DNA from 2 places in the Streptomyces sp. NPDC046712 genome. Region 2 is predicted to be linked to the other one. Evidence: riboswitches for the same ligand, from Rfam matches in the RefSeq annotation. Region 2 holds a riboswitch; the other holds the start of a gene.
What was found. Region 2 has a riboswitch for glycine ahead of gcvP (aminomethyl-transferring glycine dehydrogenase). Riboswitches for the same ligand answer to the same signal wherever they lie in the genome.
Positions count from the first base shown of each region.

Region 1 (8,860 bases), on a different contig from region 2:
TCGTTCCTCGCCGCCATGCCGCCCAGCGAACGGGCGCGCCTGCACGCGGAGGCGGCCAAGGCGCTCCACACCGCGGCCGCGCCCCGCGACGAGATCACCGCCCACCTTCTGCACGCCGCACCCGTGGGCGCGCCCTGGGCCTGCCAGATCCTCGTCGACGCGGCCGACACCGCCCTCGCCGCCGGCGCCCTGAAGGAGGCCCGGGCCTTTCTGGAACGGGCCATGGAGGAGTGCGGGGCGGACCGCGAACCGGAGCTGCTGCGGCGGCTCGGCCATGTCGAACTCGCCGACGACCTCGACGCGGCCGTGCCCCGGCTGCGCACCACGGTCGACCTGATACCCCAGGTCGGCGACCGGCGGGCCGCCGCGCTCGCCGACCTCGTCCAGGCCGTGGTGCTGACCGGCGACATCCCCGAAGCGCTGCGGATCATGGAGGCCGAGGTAGCCGACCTCGAACGGCAGGACGCCGAGAAGGAGTTACGCGCCGGCACCCGCGCCCTGCTGGAGCTGCTGCGCCTGCTGGACGGCCGGAGCACCCGGTCGGGTCCGCCGGCCTCCCGGGCGGCGCTCTCCGAGGTCGCCCGCACCCCCTGGGTCCGACGCGCCGAGGCGGCGGTACCGGCCCTGCACGCGCAGTGGCGGGGCACCCGGCGGGAGGAGGCCGTACAGCTCGCCCGGCTGGCGCTCAGCGAACCGGTCGGGACCGTCAACGAGGACGCGGCCCTGCGGATCGCCCTCGTCCTCGTCCTGGCCCGCGCCGGCGAGCACGACGAGGCGCGGGAGACCTGTCGGGCGCTGCTCGCCCAGGCGACGGCCGAGGGCTCGCACACCGTGGCCGCACTGGCCCGGTCCGCGCTCGCGGAGTGCGCGTTCCGGGTGGGCCGCCTCCAGGAGTCCGCCCGGGCCGCGTACGACGCGCTGGAGCACAGCCCGGTCCTGCCCGGCCGCGAGTGGCTGGGGTCCGCCCAGGCCCGCTGCTGGCTGGGGGCGGCCCTGCTCGAGTCCGGCGACCTCGAACAGGCCCGGCGGATCCTCCTGGACGACGGGGTCCCGAGCTGTCCGCCCGGGGTGGCGCTGCCCGGGCTGCTGTTCCACCGGGGCAGGCTGCACATCGCGGTGGGACACGCCAGGGCGGGCCTGGCCGACCTGGAGGAGTGCGGCCGTCGGCTGCGGCTGCGCGGGTGGGCGGACTCCGTCGTGTACCCCTGGCGCTCCGAGGCCGCCCTCGCCCACAGCCGCCTCGGCAACGTTGCCATCGCGGACCGGCTCGCCCGCGAGGAGCTGGAACTGGCCCGCGCCTGGGGTGCGCCGCACGCCATCGGGGGCGCCCTGCGCGTCCTCGGCCTGCTGGCCGGCGGCGACCGGCGGGCCGCCCTCCTGGCCGAGGCGGTCGCGATCCTCCGGGAGTCCGGCGCGGCCCTCATGGAGGCCCTGGCCCTGGGTGACCTCGGCCGCGAGTACATGCGCACCCGCAAGATCCGGAAGGCCCGGGAGCAGCTGCGCGCGGCCATGGCCCTGGCCGAGAAGTGCGGGGCGGGAGCACTCGTCCGCGAGCTGCGTCAGGACCTGATCGAGTCGGGCGCGAGGCCGCGCCGCGACAGCGAGACCGGACCCGCCTCGCTCACCCCGGCCGAACGCCGAACCGCCCTGCTCGCCGCGGGCGGCCTGACCAACCAGGAGATCGCGAACCGCTTGTACGTGACGCGCCGCACGGTGGAGATCCACCTGAGCAGGGCGTACCGGAAACTGTCCATCTCGGACCGGCGCGAGCTGTACGTGATGATCCAGGACGAGCCCACGCCGCCCCAGGCGCCCGCCCCACGACGGGCGCCGGAGTCGGACCGGTCCTGTGCCTGAGGCGGGGCCTACGGCCTCAGCACTCGATGATGTTCACGGCGAGACCGCCGCGGGCCGTCTCCTTGTACTTGACCGACATGTCCGCGCCGGTCTCCTTCATGGTCTTGATGACCTTGTCGAGGGAGACCAGGTGGCTGCCGTCGCCGCGCAGCGCCATCTTCGCCGCCGTGACGGCCTTGACCGCCGCCATGCCGTTGCGCTCGATGCACGGGATCTGGACCAGGCCGCCGACCGGGTCGCAGGTCAGGCCGAGGTTGTGCTCCATGCCGATCTCGGCCGCGTTCTCGACCTGCTCGGGGGTGCCGCCGAGGACCTCCGCGAGGGCGCCGGCCGCCATCGAGCAGGCCGAGCCGACCTCGCCCTGGCAGCCGACCTCGGCGCCGGAGATGGAGGCGTTCTCCTTGAAGAGCATGCCGACCGCGCCGGCGGCGAGGAGGAAGCGGACGACACTGTCTTCCTTCTCCTCCTGCGAGGCACCCCCGGACCCGAAGTTCATGTAGTAGTGCAGGACCGCGGGGATGATGCCGGCCGCGCCGTTGGTCGGGGCGGTGACCACGCGGCCGCCCGCCGCGTTCTCCTCGTTCACGGCCATCGCGTAGAGGGTGATCCACTCCATCGCGAGCGCCGCCGGGTCGCCCTCGGAACGCAGCTTGCGGGCCGTGTTCGCGGCGCGGCGGCGCACCTTCAGACCGCCCGGCAGGATGCCCTCGCGGGACATGCCGCGCGAGACGCAGGCCTGCATGACCCGCCAGATCTCCAGGAGGCCCTCGCGGATCTCGGCCTCGGTGCGCCAGGCCTTCTCGTTCTCCAGCATCAGCGCGGAGATCGACAGGCCGGTCTCCTTGGCGAGCCGCAGCAGCTCGTCACCGGTGCGGAAGGGGTACTTCAGGACGGTGTCGTCCGGGACGATCGGGTTCTCGCCGGCCACGGCGTCCTCGTCGACGACGAAGCCGCCACCCACCGAGTAGTACGTCTTCTCCAGGACCAGGGCGCCCTCGGCGTCGTACGCGAAGATCGTCATGCCGTTGGCGTGGTACGGGAGCGCCTTGCGGCGGTGCAGGACCAGGTCCTCGTCGAAGTCGAAGGGGATCTCGTGCGCGCCGACCAGGTTGATCCGGCCGCTCGACTTGATCCGCTCGAACTCCTCGTCCGCCGTCTCGACGTCGACCGTGCGCGGGGAGTTGCCCTCGAGGCCGAGGAGGACGGCCTTCGGGGTGCCGTGGCCGTGGCCGGTGGCACCGAGCGAGCCGTACAGCTCCGCCCGTATCGCGGCGGTGTGGGCCAGCAGGCCCTCGTTCTTCAGCCGGCGGGCGAACATCCGGGCCGCGCGCATCGGGCCCACCGTGTGGGAGCTGGACGGGCCGATGCCGATCGAGAACAGGTCGAAGACCGAGATGGCCACGGGTGACTCCTTGTGGGGGCTAGACGCCGTTGTCTGCCGGGGTGGTGCAGAACGGAGCAGGAAACTGAGCGGGGAAACGGGCTGGGGCACCGCGCTCACTGTCCAGTGTGCGCGGTGCCCCGGAGCTTCGTACGAACAAAAGGGTACGAAATTACTTCAGGCCGGGGTACAGCGGGTGCTTCTCGGCGAGAGCGGTCACCCGGGCCTTGAGGGACTCGGCGTCGAAGCCGGGCTTCAGGGTCTCCGCGATGATGTCCGCGACCTCGGCGAAGTCCTCGGTGCCGAAACCGCGGGTCGCGAGCGCCGGCGTACCGATGCGCAGACCCGAGGTGACCATCGGCGGACGCGGGTCGTTCGGGATCGCGTTCCGGTTGACCGTGATGCCGACCTCGTGGAGGCGGTCCTCGGCCTGCTGGCCGTCCAGCTCGGAGTTGCGCAGGTCGACGAGGACCAGGTGCACGTCCGTGCCGCCGGACAGGACCGAGACACCGTGCGCGGTGACGTCGTCCCGGACCAGGCGCTCGGCGAGGATGCGGGCGCCGTCCAGGGTGCGCTGCTGGCGCTCCTTGAACTCCTCGGAGGCCGCGACCTTGAAGGAGACGGCCTTGGCCGCGATCACGTGCTCCAGCGGGCCGCCCTGGAAGCCGGGGAAGACCGAGGAGTTCAGCTTCTTCGCGAACTCCTTCTTGGCGAGGATGATGCCGCCGCGCGGACCGCCGAGGGTCTTGTGCGTGGTGGACGTCACGACGTCCGCGTACTCGACCGGGTTCGGGTGCAGACCGGCCGCGACGAGCCCGGCGAAGTGGGCCATGTCGACCCACAGGTACGCCTCGACCTCGTCGGCGATCCGGCGGAACTCGGCGAAGTCCAGCTGACGCGGGTAGGCGGACCAGCCCGCGATGATCACCTTGGGGCGGTGCTCCTTGGCGAGGCGCTCCACCTCGGCCATGTCGACCAGGCCGGCGTCGTCGACGTGGTACGCGACCACGTTGAACTGCTTGCCCGAGAAGTTCAGGCGCATGCCGTGGGTCAGGTGACCGCCGTGGGCCAGGTCCAGGCCCAGGATCGTGTCGCCGGGCTGGGCGATCGCGAACAGCGCGGCCTGGTTCGCGGAGGCGCCCGAGTGCGGCTGGACGTTGGCGTACTCGGCGCCGAACAGGTCCTTGATCCGGTCGATGGCGATCTGCTCGGCCACGTCGACGTGCTCGCAGCCGCCGTAGTAGCGGCGACCCGGGTAGCCCTCGGCGTACTTGTTGGTGAGGACCGAGCCCTGGGCCTCCATGACCGCGACCGGAGCGAAGTTCTCCGAGGCGATCATCTCGAGGGTGGACTGCTGGCGGTGGAGCTCGGCGTCGACAGCGGCGGCGACGTCCGGGTCCAGCTCGTGGAGAGGGGTGTTCAGAAGCGACATGAATCGATCCCTAGGGGGTCTCGGTTAGCCGGCGGTGAATGCGGTGTACTCGTCGGCGGTGAGCAGGTCCTCCGGCTCGCCCTCGAGGCGCACCTTGAACAGCCAGCCACCCTCGAACGGTGCGGTGTTCACCAGGGAGGGGTCGTCCACGACGTCCTGGTTGGCCTCGACGACCTCGCCGGTCACCGGCGCGTACAGGTCGCTGACGGACTTGGTGGACTCCAGCTCGCCACAGGACTCGCCCGCGGTCACCGTGTCACCGACCTCCGGGAGCTGAACGAACACGACGTCGCCGAGGGCGTTCGCCGCGTGCTCCGTGATGCCGACGGTCGCGACGCCGTCAACGACGTCCGACAGCCACTCGTGCTCCTTGCTGTAGCGAAGCTGCTGGGGGTTGCTCATGTCGTGATTCTCCTGGATCGGGGGAGTGCTGATGTACGCGGGTCTTACGGGATGAGACGAGGAGTGAGACGTTCGGGCGTGTGAAACGTCACTTCTGGCGCTTGTAGAAGGGCAGCGCGACGACCTCGTACGGCTCGTGGGTGCCGCGGATGTCCACACCTACACCCTGCGTGCCGGGCTCGGCGTGCGCCGCGTCCACGTACGCCATGGCGATCGGCTTTCCGAGGGTCGGGGACGGGGCACCGGAGGTGACCTCGCCGACGACCTGGCCGTCCGCCACGACCGCCATGCCGGCGCGCGGGACGCGGCGGCCCTCGGCGATCAGGCCGACGAGCTTGCGCGGCGGGTTGGAGGCGGCGCGCTCGGCGGCGGCCTCCAGGGCCTTGCGGCCGACGAAGTCGCCGTCGTTGGTCGTCTTCTCGAACTTCACGACCCGGCCGAGGCCCGCGTCGAACGGGGTGAGGGCGGTGGTCAGCTCGTGCCCGTACAGCGGCATGCCCGCCTCCAGGCGGAGCGTGTCACGGCAGGACAGGCCGCAGGGGATCAGGCCGACCGGGGCGCCCGCCTCGGTCAGCGCCTTCCACACGCCCTCGGCGTGCTCGGGCTTCAGGAACAGCTCGAAGCCGTCCTCGCCGGTGTAGCCGGTACGGGCGATCAGCGCGGGGACCCCGGCGACCGTGCCGGGCAGGCCGGCGTAGTACTTCAGACCGTCCAGGTCGGCGTCGGTGAGCGACTTCAGGATGCCGGGGGACTCCGGGCCCTGGACGGCGATCAGGGCGTACGCGTCGCGGTCGTCCCGCACCTCGGCGTCGAAACCGGCCGCGCGCTCGGTGAGCGCGTCGAGGACGATCTGGGCGTTGGAGGCGTTGGCGACGACCATGTACTCCGTCTCGCCCAGGCGGTAGACGATCAGGTCGTCGAGGATGCCGCCGTCCTCCTGGCAGATCATCGTGTAGCGGGCGCGGCCCGGGCCCACCGTCGAGATGTTGCCGACGAGGGCGAAGTCGAGGAGTTCGACGGCCTGCGGACCGGTGACGGTGATCTCGCCCATGTGGGAGAGGTCGAAGAGGCCCGCCTTGGTGCGGACGGCGTTGTGCTCGTCGCGCTCGCTGCCGTAGCGCAGCGGCATGTCCCAGCCCGCGAAGTCGGTCATGGTCGCGCCCAGCGAACGATGCAGCGCATCGAGGGCGGTCAGGCGGGGGGCGTTGCTCATGGGGTGGCTCCCGGGTCCCAGGGGCGTGCAGGGCACGACATGCATGACGGGTGAGGACAATCCTCCCCATCTGTCATGGAACCTGAGAGGTTCACCGAGGGCATCCTCGGCTTGCACCTTGGGTGGAGCCGCGCCGGACACGCCGGGACGGTTCACTTTTCAGATCTGCCTCATCCACGCGGTACGGGGCCTGAGAGATTCAAGGGAGGGTCTTGCTCCTTCGGCGCCCGGACTGCTACAGCACTGCTACAGCCCTGTCCGGGACTCTCCCGCGCGGATTCGAGCGGCCAGTATGTGGTTGTGTGCGCTTGGCGCGCACATCATTGCATGGCGGGTCTGATCGGCAAATCGCTTGTGCCTCATTACCGTTTCTTTACACTTCTTGGGCAAGGGTCCTCAGGACCCGACAGGGGGAGAGGCGATGACGTTTCAGCACACCGGCGCATACGCGTCAGGTACGGGCATACGAGCCCAGCGCGCCCGGGCGAGGACCCGCAGGCGCTCCCGTGTCACGCCCCTGCTGCGCGATCTGCGCGAGCGGGGCGGCCGGGGCCCCCGTGCGCTCTGCTTCGCCGCCGGTGACCTCGTCGTCGTCTCCGGACTGCCCGGCAGCGGAAAGTCGACGCTCATGCGGCGTGCGGCGGAGGGCCTGGGCATCGATTCGCAGGACGCCCGCGAGCGCTGGGAAGCACGACTGCCCCGCTTTCTGCCGTACGCCGTCTACCGCCCGCTGGCCCGTATCGCCCACTACGCCGGGCTGCGCCGGGCCCTGCGCTCCGGGCGGAGCGTGATCGTGCACGACTGCGGCACGCAGTCCTGGGTGCGGAACTGGCTCGCCCGCGAGGCCCGCCGCCGGGGCCGCGCCCTGCACCTGGTCCTGCTCGACGTCACACCGGCCGCCGCCCGGGAGGGTCAGCGCGAGCGCGGCCGCGGGGTGTCGGGATACGCCTTCGCCCGGCACCGTCGCGCCGTCGGACGGCTGCTGCACTCCGTCGAGTCCGGCCGCCTGCCGCGCGGCTGCGCCTCGGCGACCCTGCTCGACAGGGACGCGGCGGGCGCCCTGCGGAGGATTTCGTTCCGAGACGCGGGCTAGGGCCTGTCCGACCCTGATCCGCCGGAGAGGCCCTAGGGCCTGTCCGGCGGACAGGCCCTGGGGCCGGCCGATCCGGACCGGGGTGCTCCGTACGCTTTTGGCCACGGCGGTGCCGGGGCGGCGTTAGGGTTCTGCCCCGAGGGCGCCGCGACCAGGGTGTGCGAGACGCGACCTTGGCGCGCGAGAAGGGGAACCGAGAACCGTGGACGTCACATGGCCGGGCAATGAGCTCGAAGAGGTGCTGGCCGCCTCGCTCGGCAACCCCGCCGCCGGGGGCCGGCTCGTCGAGGTGCTCGGACGGAGCCCCGTCTGGGTGCCCTTGCCCAACGGCGGCAGCCCCGAGAGCCGGGACCTCGATCTCCCCACGATGGAGATCGACGGACTGCCCTACGTCCCCGTCTTCAGCTCCGAGCAGCAATTCCTGGCCTGTGTCGGCGCCCACATGTCCTTCACCGTCGCCCCCGCCCGCGAATTCGCCCGCGGTCTGCCCCCGCAGCTCGGCATCGCGGTGAACCCCGGCGGCACGGTCGGCGCCCCGCTGCCCCCGCCCGCCGTCGCCGAGCTGTGCCGGGTCGGCCGCACCCCGCTGGACGGCCCCGCGAGCGGCGGCCGGGTCCGGCTGTTCGAGCCCGACTGGCAGGACGACCCCGTCGACTTCCTCGCCGCCGCCTCCGCCGAGTTCGAGGCCACCGGAGTCGTCGTCACCGCGCGCCGCGCCCTGGCCAGCGTCGAGGGCACCGAACCGGCGCTCTTCGTCGGCGTCCAGCTCGCCGCCTGGGACGGCATCGACCGGAACGCCCCGCTCGACGCGCTCGGCCGCGCGCTGGGCCGGGTCGAGGTGGCCTGGCCGGTCAATCTCATCCTGCTGGACGTTGCGCAGGACCCGGTCGGCGACTGGATGCTGGAGCAGGTGCGCCCCTTCTATCAGCGGGCCTCCGCGTAATTAAGCTGGTTCGGTGGACGGAAGAGGGGCGGGACCCAGGGTGAGCGCGTCAGGCACCGCTGCGGCCGGACAGGTCGAGCACATGCTGCGCCAGGTGGCACCCGGACGCTACGACGCGTACGAACAACTGCTGCACGCCCTCGCCGACGGCACGGTGTGGATGCTGCTCTGGCAGGGTGCGCCCGGCTCGCCCGACGCCCAGTACGGGAACATGGAGGTCGACGGCTTCGGGTACGCCCCGTGCGTCACCTCCGCCCAGGAGCTCGCGGCGTCCGGCTGGACCCGCGCCCACGAGGTGGTCACGGGTCGCGACATCGCCCGCGCCCTCTACCCGGACCGCTGGGGCATCTGGCTCAACCCGCACGACCCGAACGGCGGCGTCGGCATCCCCTGGGCCGATCTCCGGCGGATCGCCACCGGTCTGGACCGGATGCCCGCCGGGCCCCTGCGGCTGTCCGAACCCGCTCTGGAAATCCCGCAGTTCTATGCCCTGCTGACCCAGAACGCCCATCGGACCCCGTCCGTACGGGCGTTGCGCC
Region 1 covers NZ_JBEYYW010000004.1:20,683-29,542, reverse strand. Annotated here, with positions in the region: gene ABZ939_RS06720 (AAA family ATPase) at 1-1,857, shown strand, start outside; gene ABZ939_RS06715 (L-serine ammonia-lyase) at 1,874-3,259, opposite strand; gene glyA (serine hydroxymethyltransferase) at 3,411-4,670, opposite strand; gene gcvH (glycine cleavage system protein GcvH) at 4,695-5,072, opposite strand; gene gcvT (glycine cleavage system aminomethyltransferase GcvT) at 5,161-6,285, opposite strand; glycine riboswitch at 6,455-6,567, opposite strand; gene ABZ939_RS06695 (AAA family ATPase) at 6,707-7,378, shown strand; gene ABZ939_RS06690 (enhanced serine sensitivity protein SseB) at 7,581-8,321, shown strand; gene ABZ939_RS06685 (enhanced serine sensitivity protein SseB C-terminal domain-containing protein) at 8,362-8,860, shown strand, end outside.
Region 1: linked by a shared signal. The riboswitch ahead of gcvT (glycine cleavage system aminomethyltransferase GcvT) and the one ahead of gcvP (aminomethyl-transferring glycine dehydrogenase) in region 2 are both predicted to bind glycine.

Region 2 (8,860 bases):
CGAGGAGGCGCGCAAGCAGACCCAGGAGAAGGAGCGTCAGCTCGGCATCCTGGCCGGCACGGTCGCCGCGGAGGGTCCGGGCATCACGCTCACCGTCGCGGGCGCCTCGGCCGCGGTCGAGTCGGACATGCTGCTCGACGCCATCCAGGAGCTGCGGGCCGCGGGCGCCGAGGCGATCCAGATCAACGACGTACGGGTGGTTGCGGACAGCTACTTCACCGGTGCGGGCAGCGACATAGAGATCGATGGAACGAAGGTGACCGCTCCATACGTCTTCAAGGTCATCGGCAAGCCCGAGGATCTCGAGCCCGCGCTCAACATCCCCGGTGGAGTCGTCCAGACACTGGAGAAGGAGCAGGCCACAGCGACCGTGGCCCGGTCCGAGAAGATCGTTGTGGATGCCTTGCGACCTGCGAAGCGGCCTGACTACGCTCAGTCGTCCTCGCAGTGAGGCGGGGGTGCATGGCGGTCGCGCGACAAGGGGAAGACGTTGCGGGGGGTCGCCGCACCACAAGCGTGGTGCGTGGTGGAAACTGTCCGGAGGATACGGACGTTGTGAAGGTGTCCGGGTCGGCAGGTGTGTTCATTCAGGGTTCGTCCTGCCCCACGGGCGGGTCTGTTTCGGTCAAGGGGAATCGCCCGTGAGTTTTTTTGCGAAGTTGTTCGGCAAGAGCGCACGCGAGGACGGCGGCAACGCCAAGCACCGCGCGCCGCGCCACGCCCAGAGCGAGGAGCAGGGGGGCGAGCGTCCGCTGTTCCGCGATGAGGTCGACGGCCAGGGCGCGTCGTCTGTTGACCCTGCCGGTGCCGGGCGCATAGGTTTCGGAGAACCATCAACCTCAGGTACGGGTGGAGGGTTCACCCCCGATCCGTATGCGACCCAGACCTCCGCGGGTCAGCCGCGGCAGGAGGATGCGTCCATGCCGGTGTGTACGAGGTGCGGTCACCGCAACGCCGCGGACAGCCGTTTCTGCTCCCACTGCGGCACGCCGCTGCGGGGCGGGGCGCCCGTGGAGCGCGCGTCCGAGACGACGTCGACGATCTCGATCTCGGGCCTCGAGGCGTACGACGCCGAGGTCACCGGTCAGACCGCGATGCCGTCCCTTTCGCCGGAGGCCCTGGCGGCCGTCGAGGCACTGCCGGCCGGATCGGCGCTCCTCGTCGTGCGCCGCGGCCCGAACTCGGGCAGCCGCTTCCTGCTGGACAGCGAGCTGACCACGGCCGGCCGTCACCCGCAGAGCGACATCTTCCTCGACGACTTCACCGTGTCGCGGCGCCATGTCGAGTTCCGGCGGGCGCAGGACGGCAGCTTCACTGTCGCCGATGTCGGCAGCCTCAACGGCACGTACGTCAACCGTGAGCCGATCGACTCGGTCGTTCTGTCCAACGGCGACGAGGTGCAGATCGGCAAGTACCGGCTGGTCTTCTATTCGAGCCAGCGGGGCGTGTGACGCCTCGGGAAAGCCTTCAGGGAAGGTCCATGCTGCGAACACCGACGGGCGGTGCCGGACACGGCGCCGCCACCGCGGGCGACCGGCTGGTCAGCATCGGGACGGTGCTGAACCAACTGCGTGACGAGTTTCCCGAAGTGACCATTTCCAAGATCCGGTTCCTGGAGGCCGAGGGGCTCGTCGAGCCTCGGCGGACGGCCTCCGGATACCGGAAGTTCAGCCCGCAGGACGTGGAGCGGCTCGCTCAGATCCTGCGGATGCAGCGGGACCACTATCTTCCGCTGAAGGTCATCCGGGAGCATCTCGACGCCCTCGCCCGGGGCGAGCAGATCAAGCTCCCGTCCCCCAGCCCGCAGCGGGATCTGCTCGACGGCGCCTGGGAAGCGGAGAGCGACCGTCCGACCGCCGCGCGGGTGGGGCGGGCCGAGCTGCTCGCCGCCGCGGAGGTGACCGAGGAAGAACTCGCCGAGTGGGAGTCCTACGGGCTCATCGCCGCGGGAGCCGAGGGCGGCTACGACGCCGAGGCGGTCACGGTCGCCAAGCTTGTCGCGGATCTGGGGAGATTCGGTCTGGAACCGCGACACCTCCGGGCGGTCAAAGCGGCCGCCGACCGGGAGGCGGGTCTGGTCGAACAGGTGGTCGCGCCGCTGCGCCGGCACCGTAATCCGCAGACCAGAGCCCATGCGGAGGCCACCGTCAAGGAGCTCGCAGGGCTCTCCGTGCGGCTTCACGCAGCACTGGTCCAGACCGCCCTGGGGCTCCGGCTGCAGTGATCTTGTGGGGGCCCGACTACCCAAACCGGTCGACCACGTCCTAGGGTTGCTGTGTGAACGAGCTCGACGTTGTGGGTGTCCGGGTGGAAATGCCCTCCAACCAGCCGATCGTGCTCCTGCGTGAAGTGGGAGGCGATCGGTACCTCCCCATCTGGATCGGACCGGGTGAGGCGACCGCGATCGCCTTCGCCCAGCAGGGCATGGCCCCTGCCAGGCCGCTGACGCACGACCTTTTCAAGGATGTCCTTGAAGCCGTGGGCCAGGAGCTCACGGAGGTCCGCATCACGGATCTCCGTGAAGGTGTCTTCTACGCGGAGCTGGTCTTCGCCAGCGGCGTAGAGGTGAGCGCCCGGCCGTCCGACGCGATAGCGCTGGCCCTGCGCACCGGGACGCCGATCTTCGGCAGTGACGGTGTGCTCGACGACGCCGGTATCGCGATTCCGGATGAGCAGGAGGACGAGGTGGAGAAGTTCCGCGAGTTCCTCGACCAGATCTCCCCGGAGGACTTCGGGTCCAGCAGCCAGTGAGGTCCAGCGGCCGTTGAAGGCCGGTGAGGCCAGGGAAGTGGGCCGGCTGTGGGCTGGTCGTCGGCCGTCGCGCGCCGGGTGCGGTCAGAGCATTCGAGTAGCCTTTCCCCGGAGAGAGTCACGGGAAACCACTCTCAGGGTGATTATCACTCGGCGTGCCGAGTGTGGCGATCGTTGACGCACCCCGAGTGACTGCCTACCTTCGTGTGGGCAGGTCAAGGACGGAGGGTCGGCGTGATGAGCAGCGGCGACGGTACGGCAGGGGGCTCTCTCGGGCGTGCGCCCGCGGAGAGCGGTCCGTATCCGCTTCACGGCAGTGGGGGCGACTTCGGTACGGACGCGAGTGCGAGCGCGGCGGCCGGGACGGACGTGGTGGGATACCGCGGTCCGACGGCCTGCGCGGCGGCCGGGATCACCTACCGCCAACTGGACTACTGGGCGCGTACCGGGCTTGTCGAGCCGAGCGTGCGGCCCGCGTACGGATCCGGGACGCAGCGGCTGTACAGCTTTCGCGATGTCGTCGTTCTCAAGATCGTCAAGCGGTTCCTGGACACCGGGGTCGCGCTGCAGAACATCCGGGCCGCCGTGCAGCACCTGCGGGCCCGCGGCTTCCGTGACCTGGAGCGGATGACGCTGATGAGCGACGGGGCCACGGTCTACGAGTGCTCCTCGCCCGACGAGGTCGTCGACCTGCTCCAGGGCGGACAGGGGGTCTTCGGGATCGCGGTGGGCGTGGTCTGGCGCGACGTGGAGGCGGCGCTCTCGCAGCTGCACGGGGAGCGCGTCGACACCGGTGAGACGCTGATCGGCCACAACCCGGGCGACGAGCTCGCGCGGCGGCGGCGCGACCGGGCGGTCTGAGCGTCCGCCGGGTCCCGTGCCTGCGGGGCTGGGGCACGCCCGTACGTGAGTGCGGGTCGATTGTCAGTGGCGTAGGGCAGCATCGGAGATGTGAGAGCCGCGCCCACGATTCTGCATCTGGACATGGATGCCTTCTTCGCCGCCGCCGAGCAGGCGGCGAAACCGAGTCTGCGCGGAAAGCCGGTGGTGGTCGGGGGTCTGGGCCCGCGCGGGGTCGTCGCCACCGCCTCGTACGAGGCGCGGCGGTTCGGGGTCCACTCCGCGATGCCGATGGCGCAGGCCCGGCGACTGGCGCCCAACGCCGCGTACCTTGTGCCGCGCTTCGGCTTCTATCGGGCGATCAGCGAGCAGGTCATGGAGCTCCTCGGGCGGCTGTCGCCGCTGGTGGAGCCGCTGAGCCTGGACGAGGCCTTCGTCGACCTGGAGGCCGGGGGTGTGGCCGACGACAGCGCGAGCGCGCGCGAGGCTGGTGAGCGGCTGCGCAGGGACATTCTCGGCACCACGGGGCTGACGGGGTCGGTGGGGCTCGCAGGGTCGAAGATGCTGGCCAAGATCGCCTCGGAGGAGGCCAAGCCTGACGGCCTGGTGCTGATCGAGCCGGGGACCGAGCGGGAGCTCCTGGGGCCGAAGTCGGTGCGGATCCTGCCGGGGGTCGGGCCGGCCACCGGGGAGCATCTGCGGCGGGCCGGGATGACGACGGTGTCGGACCTCGCGGAAGCGGGTGAGGACGAGCTTGTACGGCTCCTTGGGCGGGCGCACGGGGCCTCCCTGTACCGGATGGCCCACGGGTACGACGATCGGCCCGTGGTGGCCGAGCGGGACGCGAAGTCGGTGTCGGTGGAGGACACCTTCGACGTGGACCTGCACGACCGGGTGCGGATCCGGATCGAGGTGGAGCGGCTCGCGGAGCGGTGTGTGGGGAGGCTGCGGACCTCGGGGCACTCGGGGCGGACGATCGTCCTGAAGGTGCGGCGGTTCGACTTCTCGACGCTGACGCGCTCCGAGACGCTGCGCGGGCCGACGGACGACCTGGTGGTGGTGCGGGAGGCGGCGGGGCGGCTGCTCGAGGGGGTGGACACGACGGGTGGGGTCCGGCTGCTCGGCGTGGGGGTGAGCGGGCTCGCGGACTACACGCAGGAGGATCTGTTCGCGCAGGCGGCGGAGCCCTCGGAGCGGGCCGTGGAGGAGGTGCCCGTGGTGGAGGGCGCCGCTGAGCCGGAGACGCCCGCTCCCGAGCGGCGGTGGTCGCCCGGGCACGACGTACGGCACGTGGTGTACGGGGCCGGGTGGGTGCAGGGGAGCGGGGTGGGGCGGGTCACCGTGCGCTTCGAGGAGCCGGGGTCGGCGCCGGGGCGGGTGCGGACGTTTCTGGTGGACGATCCGGAGCTGGAGGCGGGGGAGCCGTTGCCTCTGGTGGGGGGCGGGGCGGGTACGGCGGCCGTCGCCTAGAGGGGTGCGCCCGGCCTTTCGGCCGGGCTTGTCGTTCCCACCCGCACCACCCGTGCAGACGAGATGACAGAGGTGCGGGTCTCCTCGTGGACGGCTGATCGCCGTCGGCGGCTGCGGGCCGACGACAGCTTCCCGCCGGGGAGCCGGTAGCTCCGGGGGGCCTCGCCCGCGCCGCCGCGTCGGGGGCGGCCTCTTAGGACTCCTCTTGGCCTGCCAGGCGGCCGAAGTCGTGGTCCGGGGGTGGTGGGGGGAGGGCGATGTTGTAGTGGCGGTAGAGCTGGAGTTCCTGCTCCGGGGAGAGGTGGCGGCCCACGCCGAAGTCCGGGGCGTCCTTGATCAGGGACCGGTCGTACGGGATGTGGAGGCCGTCGCTCGCCAGTTCGCTCGGCTCCAGGGGGACGAACGCGTCCCGGCTGAACAGGCCCGTGCGGACCGCGGCCCACTCGGGGACCCCCGTCGCGTCGTCCAGGTACACCTCGTCCACGGTCCCGATCTTGTGTCCCTCGCGGTCGAACGCCTTGCGGCCGATCAGGCTGCGCGGATCGATGTCGGTCTGCACGGTCCCTCCAACTGGTCGCAACTGCTCTACAAGGACTACGAAAGTGCACATCTGGGATGTCGGCCACTTGAGCGATGGAACCGGGAACGGCGCTGGTAGGCTGGCTGTGGCTGTCGACCCTGTGCGGGAGAGTCCTCCGGAGAAACCTTTCGGAGGCGCCGAAGGAGCAAATCCTCCCCGGAATCTCTCAGGCCCCTGTACCGCACGGACGAGGTCACTCTGGAAAGCAGGGCGGAAGTCCGACGGCATCCGCTCTCACCGACGGTGAAAACCGGCGAGCCCCTTCGGCATGCCGGTGAAGCTCTCAGGTTGAGATGACAGAGGGGGAGGCCGTCCGGGCACCCGCGCCGTGGTGCCTCTCGCAGGTCGTGACGACCAGGAGGCCTCCGTACATGACCGCAAACCGCACTCCGCTCTCCGAACTCGAACAGGGCATCCCGTTCGAGCAGCGGCACATCGGGCCCGACGCCGAAGCACGGGCCAAGATGCTCGCGCAGGTCGGCTACGGCTCCCTCGACGAGCTCACGGCCGCCGCCGTGCCGGACGTGATCAAGAACGCCGAGGCGCTGGGCCTGCCCTCCGCCCGCACAGAGGCAGAGGTCCTCGCCGAGCTGCGCGAGCTCGCCGACCGTAACCAGGTCCTCGCCCCGATGATCGGTCTGGGCTACTACGGCACCTTCACCCCGCCGGTGATCCTCCGCAACGTCATGGAGAACCCGGCCTGGTACACGGCGTACACGCCCTACCAGCCGGAGATCTCGCAGGGCCGTCTCGAGGCGCTGCTCAACTTCCAGACCGTGGTCGCCGACCTCACCGGTCTGCCCACCTCCGGCGCCTCGCTCCTCGACGAGGGCACCGCGGCCGCCGAGGCCATGGCGCTCGCCCGCCGCGTCGGCAAGGTCAAGAACGGTGTCTTCCTCGTCGACGCCGACGCCCTGCCGCAGACCATCGCCGTCATCGAGACCCGTGCCGAGCCGACCGGTGTCGAGGTCGTCGTCGCGGACCTGTCCGAGGGCATCCCCGCCGAGATCGCCGAGCGCGGCGTCTTCGGTGTGCTCATCCAGTACCCGGGTGCTTCCGGCGCCGTCCGCGACATCAAGCCGCTCATCGACGCCGCCCACGAGCTCGGCGCGATCGTCACCGTCGCCGCCGACCTGCTCGCGCTCACCCTCCTGACCTCGCCCGGCTCCCTCGGCGCCGACATCGCCGTCGGCACCACCCAGCGCTTCGGTGTGCCCATGGGCTTCGGCGGTCCGCACGCCGGTTACATGGCCGTCCAGGACAAGCACGCCCGCTCCCTGCCGGGTCGCCTCGTCGGCGTCTCCGTCGACGCCGACGGCAACAAGGCCTACCGCCTGGCCCTGCAGACCCGCGAGCAGCACATCCGCCGCGAGAAGGCCACCAGCAACATCTGCACCGCGCAGGTGCTGCTCGCCGTCATGGCCGGCATGTACGCCGTCTACCACGGCCCCGACGGCCTGAAGGGCATCGCGCAGCGCACCCACCGGTACGCCGCGATCCTCGCCGCGGGCCTGAAGGCCGGCGGTGTCGAGGTCGTCCACGGCGCCTTCTTCGACACCCTCACCGTCCGTGTGCCGGGCAAGGCAGCCGAGGCCGTCGCCGCCGCCCGCGAGGCCGGCGTCAACCTGTACCTCGTCGACGCCGACCACGTGTCGATCTCCTGCGACGAGACCACCGGGCGCGCCCAGCTCGCCGCCGTCTGGGGCGCCTTCGGTGTCGACGCCGACATCGAGGCCCTGGACGCCGCGACCGAGGACGCGCTGCCCGCCGCTCTGCTGCGCTCCGACGCGTACCTCACCCACCCGGTCTTCCACGCGCACCGGTCCGAGACGTCGATGCTGCGCTACCTGCGCAAGCTCGCCGACCGCGACTACGCGCTCGACCGCGGCATGATCCCGCTCGGCTCCTGCACCATGAAGCTGAACGCGACCACCGAGATGGAGCCGGTGACCTGGCCCGAGTTCGGCCAGATCCACCCCTTCGCCCCGGTCGAGCAGGCCCAGGGCTACCTCACGCTCATCACCGAGCTCGAGGAGCGCCTCGCCGAGGTCACCGGCTACGACAAGGTGTCGATCCAGCCCAACGCCGGTTCGCAGGGTGAGCTGGCCGGTCTGCTGGCCGTCCGCGCCTACCACCGCGCCAACGGCGACCTGCAGCGCACCGTCTGCCTCATCCCGTCCTCCGCGCACGGCACCAACGCCGCCTCCGCGGTGATGGCCGGCATGAAGGTCGTCGTCGTCAAGACCGCCGACGACGGCGAGGTCGACGTCGCGGACCTGCGCGCCAAGATCGAGCAGTACCGCGACGAGCTGTCCGTGCTGATGATCACCTACCCGTCCACGCACGGTGTGTTCGAGGAGCACGTCGCCGACATCTGCGCCGAGGTGCACGACGCCGGCGGTCAGGTGTACGTCGACGGCGCCAACCTCAACGCGCTGGTCGGTCTGGCCAAGCCGGGCAAGTTCGGCGGCGACGTCTCGCACCTGAACCTGCACAAGACCTTCTGCATCCCGCACGGTGGCGGCGGCCCCGGCGTCGGTCCGGTCGGTGTGCGCGCGCACCTCGCCCCGTACCTGCCGAACCACCCGCTGCAGCCCACCGCGGGGCCCGAGACGGGCGTCGGCCCGATCTCGGCCGCCCCGTGGGGCTCGGCCGGCATCCTGCCGATCTCGTGGTCGTACGTGCGACTGATGGGTGGCGAGGGCCTCAAGCGCGCCACGCAGGTGGCCGTCCTCGCCGCGAACTACATCGCCAAGCGCCTGGAGCCGTACTACCCGGTGCTGTACACCGGCCCGGCCGGTCTGGTCGCCCACGAGTGCATCGTCGACCTGCGTCCGCTGTCCAAGGCGACCGGCGTCAGCGTCGACGACATCGCCAAGCGCCTGATCGACTACGGCTTCCACGCGCCGACGATGTCGTTCCCGGTGGCCGGCACGCTGATGATCGAGCCGACCGAGTCCGAGGACCTGACCGAGCTCGACCGTTTCTGCGACACGATGATCGCGATCCGCGGCGAGATCGAGAAGGTCGCGTCGGGCGAGTGGCCGGCCGAGGACAACCCGCTGCGCAACGCCCCGCACACCGCGGCGGCGCTGGGCGGCGAGTGGAACCACGCGTACACCCGTGACGAGGCGGTCTTCCCGGCCGGTGTGTCGGCCGCGGACAAGTACTGGCCGCCGGTCCGCCGGATCGACGGTGCGTTCGGTGACCGCAACCTGG
Region 2 covers NZ_JBEYYW010000012.1:5,221-14,080, forward strand. Annotated here, with positions in the region: gene ABZ939_RS17555 (DUF881 domain-containing protein) at 1-451, shown strand, start outside; gene ABZ939_RS17560 (FHA domain-containing protein) at 534-1,451, shown strand; gene ABZ939_RS17565 (MerR family transcriptional regulator) at 1,481-2,224, shown strand; gene ABZ939_RS17570 (bifunctional nuclease family protein) at 2,278-2,751, shown strand; gene ABZ939_RS17575 (MerR family transcriptional regulator) at 2,989-3,612, shown strand; gene ABZ939_RS17580 (DNA polymerase IV) at 3,703-5,061, shown strand; gene ABZ939_RS17585 (PRC-barrel domain-containing protein) at 5,255-5,620, opposite strand; glycine riboswitch at 5,735-5,833, shown strand; gene gcvP (aminomethyl-transferring glycine dehydrogenase) at 6,013-8,860, shown strand, end outside.